Linked DNA regions of Casimicrobium huifangae. Each later gene encodes a partner of the first gene's protein in a complex. Links are inferred from orthologs where the notes say so. Each region holds a gene or a part of one and is shown in the gene's direction. Other genes may lie near its edges.

Region 1 (2,949 bases):
GAGTTTGGGTTTGACGATGGCCATCACCTTGCCCATGGCTGCGTTGCCAGTGACGCCGGTAGCGGCGACTTCAGCGACGGCGGCGGCAAGCACGGCGTCCACTTCGGCGTCGCTCATCTGTGCCGGCAGATAGGGTGTGAGCACCGCGATTTCGGCGGTTTCCTTGTTGACCAGATCGTTGCGACCGCCGGCGCTGAACTGCGCGATGGCTTCCTTGCGCTGCTTGATCGCCTTCTCGACCAGCGCCACGATGTCACCATCGGTCAGCGTGATGCGCTCGTCGACCTCGCGCTGCTTCATCGCCGCCAGCAGCATGCGGATGGTGCCAAGCTTCTGGCTGTCGCCCGCCTTCATGGCGGCTTTCATGTCGTTGGTGATGGTTTCTTTCAGGGACATGATGAATCCTTGGTCAGGGTTCGTGGTTCGACAAGCTCACCACGAACGGAAGTGAGTGCTGAGCGTGACCTTTAGTCCTGAACGGAACCGAAGGGCCACCACGAACGGAAAATAGAAACGAAAACGGCCCCGAAGGGCCGCATCAAGACTCAGCGAACAAAGCTTCTTAGTAGAGCTTCGGAGGCAGTTGCATGCTGCGGATGCGCTTGAAATGGCGCTTGCAGGCAGCAGCGTGTTTACGCTTGCGCTCGGTCGTCGGCTTCTCGTAGAACTCGCGGGCGCGCAGTTCGGTCAGGAGGCCGGTTTTTTCGATGGAGCGCTTGAAGCGGCGCATTGCCACTTCAAAGGGTTCGTTTTCGCGGACTTTGATGATCATGCTGATAGTTGCCGGAGGCGGTGTTTTCGCTGAGTAGCCCGATAATATACCCCGAAATGGCTGAACTTTCAACACCGACGCCTGCTGGCCAAACCGGACTGGTGCTCGGCATCGAATCCTCCTGCGACGAAACCGGCGTGGCACTGTTTGACTGCGCGACCGGACGCGTCGTGGCCGAAGCGCTGCATTCGCAGATCGCGCTGCATGCGCCCTACGGCGGTGTGGTGCCTGAACTGGCCAGCCGCGACCACATCCGCTACGGGCTGCGCCTGACCGATCAGGCACTCCGGCAGGCTGGTGTGGCGGGGCAGGACGTGCAAGCAATCGCTTACACACAAGGCCCCGGACTGGCCGGCGCGTTGCTGGTGGGCGCGCAGCTGGCTGCCAGCCTTGCCTTTGCCTGGGGCAAGCCGGTGATCCCGGTGCACCACATGGAGGGGCATCTGCTGTCGCCGCTGCTGGCCGATCCGGCGCCGGCGTTTCCGTTCATTGCACTGCTGGTCTCCGGCGGGCACACGCAGTTGATGCGGGTCAATGGCGTCGGTCAGTACACGCTTCTCGGTGACACCATTGATGACGCTGCGGGCGAAGCCTTCGACAAATCGGCCAAACTGCTTGGCCTGGCCTATCCCGGTGGGCCGCTGCTGGCCAAACTGGCCGAAAGCGGCGACACTGCAGCGTTCGCCATCCCGCGCCCGCTGCTGCACTCGGGCGACCTCAATTTCAGCTTTGCCGGGCTCAAGACAGCCGTAGCCAACGAGGTGCGACGCCTGACCGGCACCGAATTGCCGGTCCGTGGTGCAGTGTCGGCGCCGCAACCGCTGCTGCCAGCCGACCATCTGCGGCGCGCGGATCTCGCCGCGAGCGTGCAGGCCGCGATCGTGGACTCTCTCGTGAGCAAGTCGCTGGCTGCGCTACGACAGACAGGACTCAAGCAGATCGTGGTGGCCGGTGGCGTGGGCGCCAACGCGCGGCTGCGTGAAGCGCTGACGGCCGGGGCCGCCCGAATTGGCGCAAGAGTTTTTTATCCGCCCGTCGCGCTCTGCACCGACAACGGCGCGATGATCGCGCACGTCGGCGCGCTGCGGCTCACCGAGGCGAAAGCCGACTACGCGATCAATGTGCGACCGCGCTGGCCGCTGATGGAACTGTCTCCGCCCCTTGCCCGTTGAGTGAGCCGATATGAACAAGCCCTTGCTGATCGCCGCCCTCGTTTTCGCCGCAACGCTGATCGCGGGCTGCACGCTGAAGAGCGATGCCCAGTACTCTGCCGACCAGAGCCGGCGGGCGAATGAGCGGGCGGCGGAGTCGATGAAGCTTTCGACCCAGCAAACGGCGCGCGGCACGGCGCTGACCACCGCGACGCTGACTGCGGCAATCGCTGGCAAGACGCTGGTCAACCGCTACGACAAGGCGCCACCGGGTCTGCAGGGGCCGTACGTCGTGCAGCGCCATTTCGCACCGGATGGCCAGTTCATTCTGGTTGAAGCGCCGACCCATTACGTACGACCGCCCAACATTGAGGATCGCTGGCGGGTGGACGGCGACCAGCTCTGCATCAAGGGGCCGCCGAATCCGCATCGCTGGGAGTGCTATCGCATGGCGCGTGCGGCTGACGGCGCTTTGCAGTGGTACGTCGACGATGCCACTTCGCCCGCCAACAAGTTGCTGACCATCGTCACCCGCGAGATCTTCGACGGACCGCCGAAGAAGTAGGCCGCAGCGGAGCTACGGCCGCCTCAGTCAGCGCTTCTTGAACGCCGCCTCTTCGCCCGAAGCAAGGCGGCGGATGTTCTCCTTGTGCCGCCAGAACAGCAGCGCCGCCATCACCAGCGTGGCGTAGAACACGGCGCCGTTACCGAAGAACACGTAGCCCAGCACCGGCGCGGCGGCGCTACCGATCAGCGCCGACAGCGACGACACCCGCGTCACCGCAAACACCAGCGCCCAGATGGCCGTCAGCCCAAGGCCGACGCGCCAGTCGAGCGCCCATAGCACGCCTGCTGCCGTCGCCACGCCTTTGCCACCCTTGAAGCCGAAGAACAGCGGGAACAAATGGCCAAGAAAGACGGTGACGGCGACCAGCGCAATGCCATTGACGGTGATGCCGAAATGCGCCGCGAACGCCTTCGCGAGCAGCACTGCCAGCACGCCTTTCAGCGTGTCGCCCACGAGCG
Region 2 (3,105 bases), 2.0 Mb from region 1 along the record:
GGCAGCGCCATTGCGAAACACTTTTCGGTCGAGCTGAAAGCTATCGCCGGGGCCGGCCTTGTTCCAACCCGCTGGTCGCGAGGCGTCGTCTTCGCGAGCTCTTTCGAAATCGGCGTTTGCCAACTCGATGGGCGTCGCGTGCGTCGGTATCGGCTGTGACGCAGCGACTTGTGGTGGCAAGACGAACTTCATGACGGCGAGCACAACGACCAGTACTTGCCGAGCCAAGCGAGCGAATCGTGGCAGAAGTGGTCCGATCGGCCCATTGCGTGAACGCGCACGGTTCATGTTGACCAGATCAGTTTGCAACGTTGCCTCCTTGCGCCAGCGCCCACTCCACGTGCTCACGCACCAGCGGGTCAGGATGCCCGCTGCGTGAACTCAGCGCCTGCAACGTAGCTTGGGTTGCTGGCGCATTTCCCAAGGCTACGGCAATATTCCGCAGCCAACGCACATGACCGATGCGACGAATCGGGCTGCCTTGCAGGCGTTCGTTGAAGTCGGCCTCGTTCCAGGCGAACAGTTCGATCAATACAGCGCTATCAAGGCCGTTGCGTGGCTCGAAATCCGGGACTGTTGCCTTGTGGGCAAATTTGTTCCACGGGCATACGAGCTGGCAGTCGTCGCAGCCGTAGATGCGGTTGCCTATCGGCTTGCGAAATTCTTCCGGGATACTGCCTTTGTGTTCGATGGTGAGGTAGCTGATGCAGCGGCGCGCATCCAGCCGGTGCGGCGCGGTGATGGCGCGGGTCGGGCACACGTCGATGCAGGCGGCGCAACTGCCGCAATGACTGCTTTGCGCGGCAGACTGGGCTAACAGCAGCGAGGTGTAGATCTCGCCGAGGAAGAACAGCGAACCGCGCTCGCGGTTGAGCAGCAGGGTGTGCTTGCCGCGCCAGCCCAGGCCAGCTTTCACTGCGAGCGGAATTTCCATCACCGGCGCCGAGTCGGTGAACACCCGGAAGTCGTGCGCAGCGATCTGCTCGCCGATGCGTTCGGCAAATGCCTGCAGTTTGTTGCGCAAAACCTTGTGATAGTCGCGACCAAGCGCATAGCGCGAAACGTAAGCTCGATCAGTTGACTGCAGCGTAGCCTCGGCGCCGGCGGCGCGCTGCGGCCAGTAGTCGAGGGCAACACAGATCACCGATTGTGTGCCGGGCTGCAAGTCATCGGGCTGCCATCGAAGGCTGCCGTGGCGGGCCATATACTCCATCTCGCCATGATGACCGGCCGCAATCCACGCCTGATACCCCTCCGCCTCGCGCTCGAGTGCGATGTCTGCGATGCCCACCGCTGCCCAGCCCAGTTCGAGCCCGAGCTGCACAATGCGTTGCTCAGTGGTGGCGGATGCGGGGGCAGGCGCTGACATGTCGCCGATTGTAGAAAGCCCGCTGTTTCTCGCTGACGAGGCCGCAACTCTGGCGTTCGCACAGCGCTTCGCGGCAGACGTGCAGCCGCCGTGCTCGGTAGCGCTGGTGGGGGACCTGGGGGCAGGAAAGACCACCTTCGTCCGTGGCGTGCTGCGTGCATTGGGCGTGACCGGGGCCATCAAGAGCCCGACCTATGCACTGGTCGAAACCTATGAGACGTCAAAGGGCGAGGTGCATCATCTCGATGCCTATCGCATCGAGGGCGTTGACGATTTCGAGGCGCGCGGCGGCTTTGAGTACTTTCAGTCACCGTCGATCCGCTTTGTCGAGTGGCCAGAGCGGTTGCACGGCGCTGTGGCTTTTGATCTGGTCATCCGTTTTCAGTTTGACGGCGATGGTCGGCGGGTCACAGTGACGACCGGCGAAGTGCAAGCCGAAGCGCGGAGCGGCGCGTGAATCGCCGCGATGCGCTGCGACTGCTGGCGGCTGTGCTGGCTGGCGGAGGCGCCGGGTTGGTGTGGGCTGGCCCACGTGTACTCGCGGTGCGCGCTTGGCCCGGCAAGGAGAGCACTCGCGTCACCATCGAATCCGACGCCGAACTGCGCTTTTTCGTATCGTCGCTGGCCAACCCCGACCGCACGGTCGTTGACATCAACAACGTGCAGGCGGATGCGACCTTTCAAAAGGCGCTGGAGACACTGCGCAATGACACGGGAGTGCTGTCGCGCGCGCGCATTGGCCAGTACCGGCCCGACACCGCACGGCTGGTGCTGGAGTTGAAGGGCCGCGCCGAGGCTGCTGCGTTCGCGTTGCCGCCTGTGGGGCCCTACCGGCACAGGCTGGTGATTGACCTGACACCGGTTGACGCCGACGACCCCATTGCCAGCTTTCTTTCGAAGATTCTGGAGCGCGAGGCGCAACTGGAAAGGGCAGCGGCAGAGGCGGATGCAGCTGCCGCCAGGGCGCCGCCAGTGCTGCCACCGGTATTGCCCAGCAAACCTGTGCCCGCGCCGCCGCCGCCGGTAGCGACCCGGCCGCCGACGCAACGCCACGTCAAGCCGTATGTCGTGGTGCTCGACCCTGGGCACGGCGGCGAAGACCCCGGAGCTGTGGGGCCGGGCGGCACCTATGAAAAGGACGTGGTCCTCGCGATCGCGCATCAGACGAGACAACTGCTGGAGCAGGATCCGCGTGTCGTCGTTTTCATGACGCGCGAGGAAGACGTATTCATTCCGCTGGCCGATCGCGTGCGCAAGGCGCGCAGTGTCAATGCCGACGTGTTCATCTCCATTCACGCTGACGCCTTCACGCGACCGGACGTACGGGGCAGTTCGGTTTTCACCCTGTCGGAGCGTGGCGCCAGCAGCACCGCAGCGAAGTGGATCGCCGACAAGGAAAACCAGTCCGACCTGATCGGCGGCGTGCGGCTGGTCGGGCGCGATCCCATGCTGGCCAGGATGCTGCTGGAAATGAGCCAGTCAATCACCAACGCCGATTCGCTCAAGTTGGGGCGCGGGCTGGTCACCGAGCTGAAGCCCGTCGGCAAGATGCACAAGGGCACAGTTGAACATGCCGGCTTTGCCGTGCTGCGCGCGCCGGACATCCCTTCGGCGCTGGTCGAAACTGCCTTCATCTCCAATCCGGAAGAGGAGCTAAAACTGCGCAGCGCAGCGCATCAGCTGAAGCTCGCCCGGGCAATCCGAGGCGGCATCCGGCGCTTTCTGGCGACGCAGCC
Region 3 (3,120 bases), 3.3 Mb from region 1 along the record:
CACCACCGCCAACGCGCCGTCGCGCGGCGGATCGATCAGCAGTTTGTTGAGCTGCGGCAGCGTGTCGAACCAGTCTTCCGCAATTTCAAAGAGGTTGGCCACGGCAAAGTCCACGCGATCGGCCAGCCCGTTTCCAGCAGCGTTCTCGCGCGCCCGGGCAATCAGCGGCGCCGAGCCCTCAATGCCGTAGGTAAACGCCGCCCGCTGGGCAATCGGCAGGGTGAAATTGCCGAGGCCGCAGAACAGATCGCCGACGCGGTCATCCGGTCGCAACTCCAGCAGCCGCATCGCCCGGCGCACCAGCATCGCATTGATGTGCGGGTTGACCTGGGTGAATTCGGTCGGCTGGAAACGGTAGCGCAGGCCAAACTCGGTGAGCACGTAGCCGAGCGTATGCGCCTCGCCCGGCAGCGGGTGCGCAGTCTCCGGGCCTTTAGGTTGCAGATACCACTGCACCTGGTGTTCGGCAGCGAAAGCGCGCAACAGGGCGAGGTCAGCATCGCCGACCGGCTCCAGATGGCGGAGCACCAGCATTGGCAGACCATCGCCCTGGGCGTACTCGATCTGCGGTGCGCGATCCCGGATCGCGAGGCTCGCTATCAGCGCCCGCAACGGCACCAGCAGATCCGAAACGGCTGGCGGCAACACGCGGCACTCGCGCATGTCGGCGACATAGCTTGACCGCTTTTCGTGAAAGCCAACCAGCACGCCGCCCTTCTTCACGACATGGCGCACCGACAGTCGCGCACGATGGCGATACCCCCAGTGTGGCCCTTCGATGGGCGGCAGCATCTGCTCGGCCTGCACGTTGCCGATGTGTTTGAAGTTGTCTTCCAGCACGCGCTGCTTGGCGGCGACCTGCGCGCGGGCATCCAGGTGCTGCATGCTGCAGCCGCCGCAGACACCGAAGTGCGGGCAATCCGGCGCTACGCGAAACGGACTCGGCCGCAGCACCTGCTCCACCGTTGCCTTGTCATAGTTCGGCTTCGACCGCATGATGCGCGCCACCACCGTTTCGCCGGTCAACCCTCCCTCGACGAATACGGTCTTGCCGTCATTGCGGGCGATGCCCTGGCCTTCGTGATCGGTGGATTCAATGTGGAGCGTGACAGACATGGCAGAGGGCCAAACGGCAAAGTGGCCACGATTTTAGGGATCCGACGGGCCAGCAGCCCGCGCGCCGACTCCGGTGGCGCTGCCGCCGGCACCTAAAATCCCTGCCATGCCCGTGATTCTCGCCATCGAAACCTCTGCCCATGTGGGCGCCGTCGCGCTGCTGCCGGACGCGCCGCAATCGGACAGTGCCATCGTGGAGATCGTTCGGGATGACGCCAAACTGTCCGCGTGGGTGCTGCCCGCCGTCGAACGCGTACTCGCCCGCTGGGGCGGCCACGTGGGCCAGATTGCAGCCATCGCTTTTGGTGCCGGCCCCGGTTCGTTCACCGGGGTGCGCACCGCCTGTAGCACCGCGCAGTCGCTGGCTTATGCCTGGCAGAAGCCGCTGCTGGCGGTCGACTCGCTCGATGCCCTCGCGCAACAGGCGGTGGACGACTGCGCGCAGGTCACGGTCGCCCTGGACGCTCGTATGGGCGAGGTCTATGTCGCCAGTTTCGTGCGTCAGCTCAAAGCGAGCGGCGCCCCCATGCAACGTATGGCAGCGACCACGGTACAACACCCGTCTTCCGTCACACTCGCCAGCAACGCGTTGTTGCTGGGCTCCGGTGCGCCGCTGGTGGCGGCGGCGCAACCAGATGCGCTTGCCAGTGTCATTGACCGCGAGCGCAATCGCACCATCGAGAACCAATGGGCGGTTGGCGTGGCGCGCGTGGCCACCGTGATGCTGGCGCAGGGCGCCAACGTTGACCCACTCGCAGCAGAACCCATTTATGTGCGCAATAACGTAGCGCAAACCGAAGTGGAACGCCTCGCCCACCGCCGGGCAACACAAGCTGTCGCCGCCTGATGCTGACCACGGCCAGCACCCTCAGTTTCTCGGACGCAGCCGTCGCCTTGATGCGAGAGGACGACTTGCCCGAGGTGCTCGACATCGAGCGGCAATCCAACTCGCATCCGTGGACGGAACGCAACTTTCAGGATGCGTTGACCTCCGGTTATCTGTGCCTGACCGCCCGCGAACATCGGCGCCTTTGTGGTTTTGCCGTCGCCCGACTGCTACTTGACGAGGCAGAGTTGTTACTCATCGCAGTCACCCCGGCCGGCCGCCGGCAGGGAGTGGCGGCGCTGCTGTGGAACGATCTGGCGCATCGGCTCTACGCCAGTGGCGCCCGCACCGTGCATCTGGAAGTGCGTGCCTCCAATCAGGGCGCACAGGCGTTCTACGCATCGCGCGGTTTTGTGCGGACCGGAATGCGTCGCAAGTATTACCCGAGTGGATCGCACGACGGCGAACGTGAGGATGCGTGGCTGATGCAGGTACCCCTGACACTGCGTGAGCCCGTACCGGGCAACCACGACAACGCGGAGGCGGCGTGAATTCGCGCGAAGTGATGCTGCGGGAAATCGGGCTCACGCCCATCTGGCAGGCGCGAGGTGTCCCTGGTGCCGTCGGCGACTCAACCGCGTCGAAGATCGCTGCGAGCGAGGCAGACATTGCAGTGACGATCGCTGAACCCGCGGTCACCGCCGTTGCCACCCCGGCGGCCGTGCCGGAAACGCCAAGTGCGGAGCTACCTGTCGATGGCGCCCCCGGGCAACTGGCACACCACGATCGCGCGGCGACCATTGCCAATATGTCCTGGGACGAACTCACTGCCAGCATTGCCAAGTGCACCGCCTGCAAGCTGTGCAAGACAAGGACCCGCACGGTGCCGGGCGTCGGCGACCGCTCGCCATTGTGGATGGTGATCGGCGAAGCGCCCGGCGAGCAGGAGGACAAACGCGGCGAACCCTTCGTCGGCAAGGCGGGGCAACTGCTTGACGCCATGCTTGCGGCCGTCGGCAAAAAGCGCGGCGATGGCGTCTACATCGCCAACGTGATCAAGTGTCGCCCACCCGGCAATCGCAACCCCGAACCGGATGAAATTGCCGCCTGCGAGCCCTATCTGTGGCGGCAGATCGCACTGGCACAGCCAAAACTGCTGCTGGCGGCAGGAAAATTCT

Evidence for each region.
Region 2: the proteins of tsaD (region 1) and tsaE are in contact, whole or in part, in a crystal structure (PDB 6N9A), measured with the Thermotoga maritima proteins. The link is inferred for Casimicrobium huifangae from one-to-one orthologs. Residues at the interface, in WP_004082750.1 of Thermotoga maritima: Cys10, Asp11, Arg49, His50, Leu82, Gly84, Gly135, Gly136, Glu154, Thr155, Leu156, Asp157, Asp158, Ser159, Glu162, Asp165, Lys166, Arg169, Leu170, Tyr175, Lys213, Thr214, Leu217, Tyr218, Gln221, Arg222, Asn324; in WP_004082108.1 of Thermotoga maritima: Leu37, Gly38, Lys46, Lys57, Val59, Lys60, Ser61, Thr63, Phe64, Thr65, Leu66, Met67, Val69, Pro71, Tyr82, Arg83, Leu84, Asp86, Asp88, Phe89, Asp93, Ile128, Asp130, Glu131, Arg134.
Region 3: the proteins of tsaD (region 1) and tsaB are in contact, whole or in part, in a solved structure (PDB 4WQ4), measured with the Escherichia coli proteins. The link is inferred for Casimicrobium huifangae from one-to-one orthologs.

Annotation. Positions count from the first base shown.
Region 1 is NZ_CP041352.1:293,434-296,382, reverse strand. Bases 89-2,886 are described here. They hold tsaD (tRNA (adenosine(37)-N6)-threonylcarbamoyltransferase complex transferase subunit TsaD), read left to right. Parts: upstream 89-828; coding sequence 829-1,944; downstream 1,945-2,886. Other genes in these bases: plsY (glycerol-3-phosphate 1-O-acyltransferase PlsY), read right to left, coding at 2,516-2,886; FKL89_RS01325 (hypothetical protein), read left to right, coding at 1,955-2,488; rpsU (30S ribosomal protein S21), read right to left, coding at 563-772; FKL89_RS01340 (GatB/YqeY domain-containing protein), read right to left, coding at 89-396. In the rest of the region: more of FKL89_RS01340, read right to left, coding at 1-88; more of plsY, read right to left, coding at 2,887-2,949.
Region 2 is NZ_CP041352.1:2,265,595-2,268,699, forward strand. The notes cover bases 143-3,096. They hold tsaE (tRNA (adenosine(37)-N6)-threonylcarbamoyltransferase complex ATPase subunit type 1 TsaE), read left to right. Parts: upstream 143-1,367; coding sequence 1,368-1,826; downstream 1,827-3,096. Other genes in these bases: FKL89_RS10350 (S41 family peptidase), read right to left, coding at 143-228; queG (tRNA epoxyqueuosine(34) reductase QueG), read right to left, coding at 299-1,369; FKL89_RS10365 (N-acetylmuramoyl-L-alanine amidase), read left to right, coding at 1,823-3,096. Also shown: more of FKL89_RS10350, read right to left, coding at 1-142; more of FKL89_RS10365, read left to right, coding at 3,097-3,105. UniProt on the Escherichia coli protein: Required for the formation of a threonylcarbamoyl group on adenosine at position 37 (t(6)A37) in tRNAs that read codons beginning with adenine.
Region 3 is NZ_CP041352.1:3,555,839-3,558,958, forward strand. What follows is about bases 124-3,092. They hold tsaB (tRNA (adenosine(37)-N6)-threonylcarbamoyltransferase complex dimerization subunit type 1 TsaB), read left to right. Parts: upstream 124-1,222; coding sequence 1,223-1,963; downstream 1,964-3,092. Other genes in these bases: rlmD (23S rRNA (uracil(1939)-C(5))-methyltransferase RlmD), read right to left, coding at 124-1,116; rimI (ribosomal protein S18-alanine N-acetyltransferase), read left to right, coding at 1,963-2,493; FKL89_RS16095 (uracil-DNA glycosylase), read left to right, coding at 2,490-3,092. Outside these bases: more of rlmD, read right to left, coding at 1-123; more of FKL89_RS16095, read left to right, coding at 3,093-3,120. UniProt on the Escherichia coli protein: Required for the formation of a threonylcarbamoyl group on adenosine at position 37 (t(6)A37) in tRNAs that read codons beginning with adenine.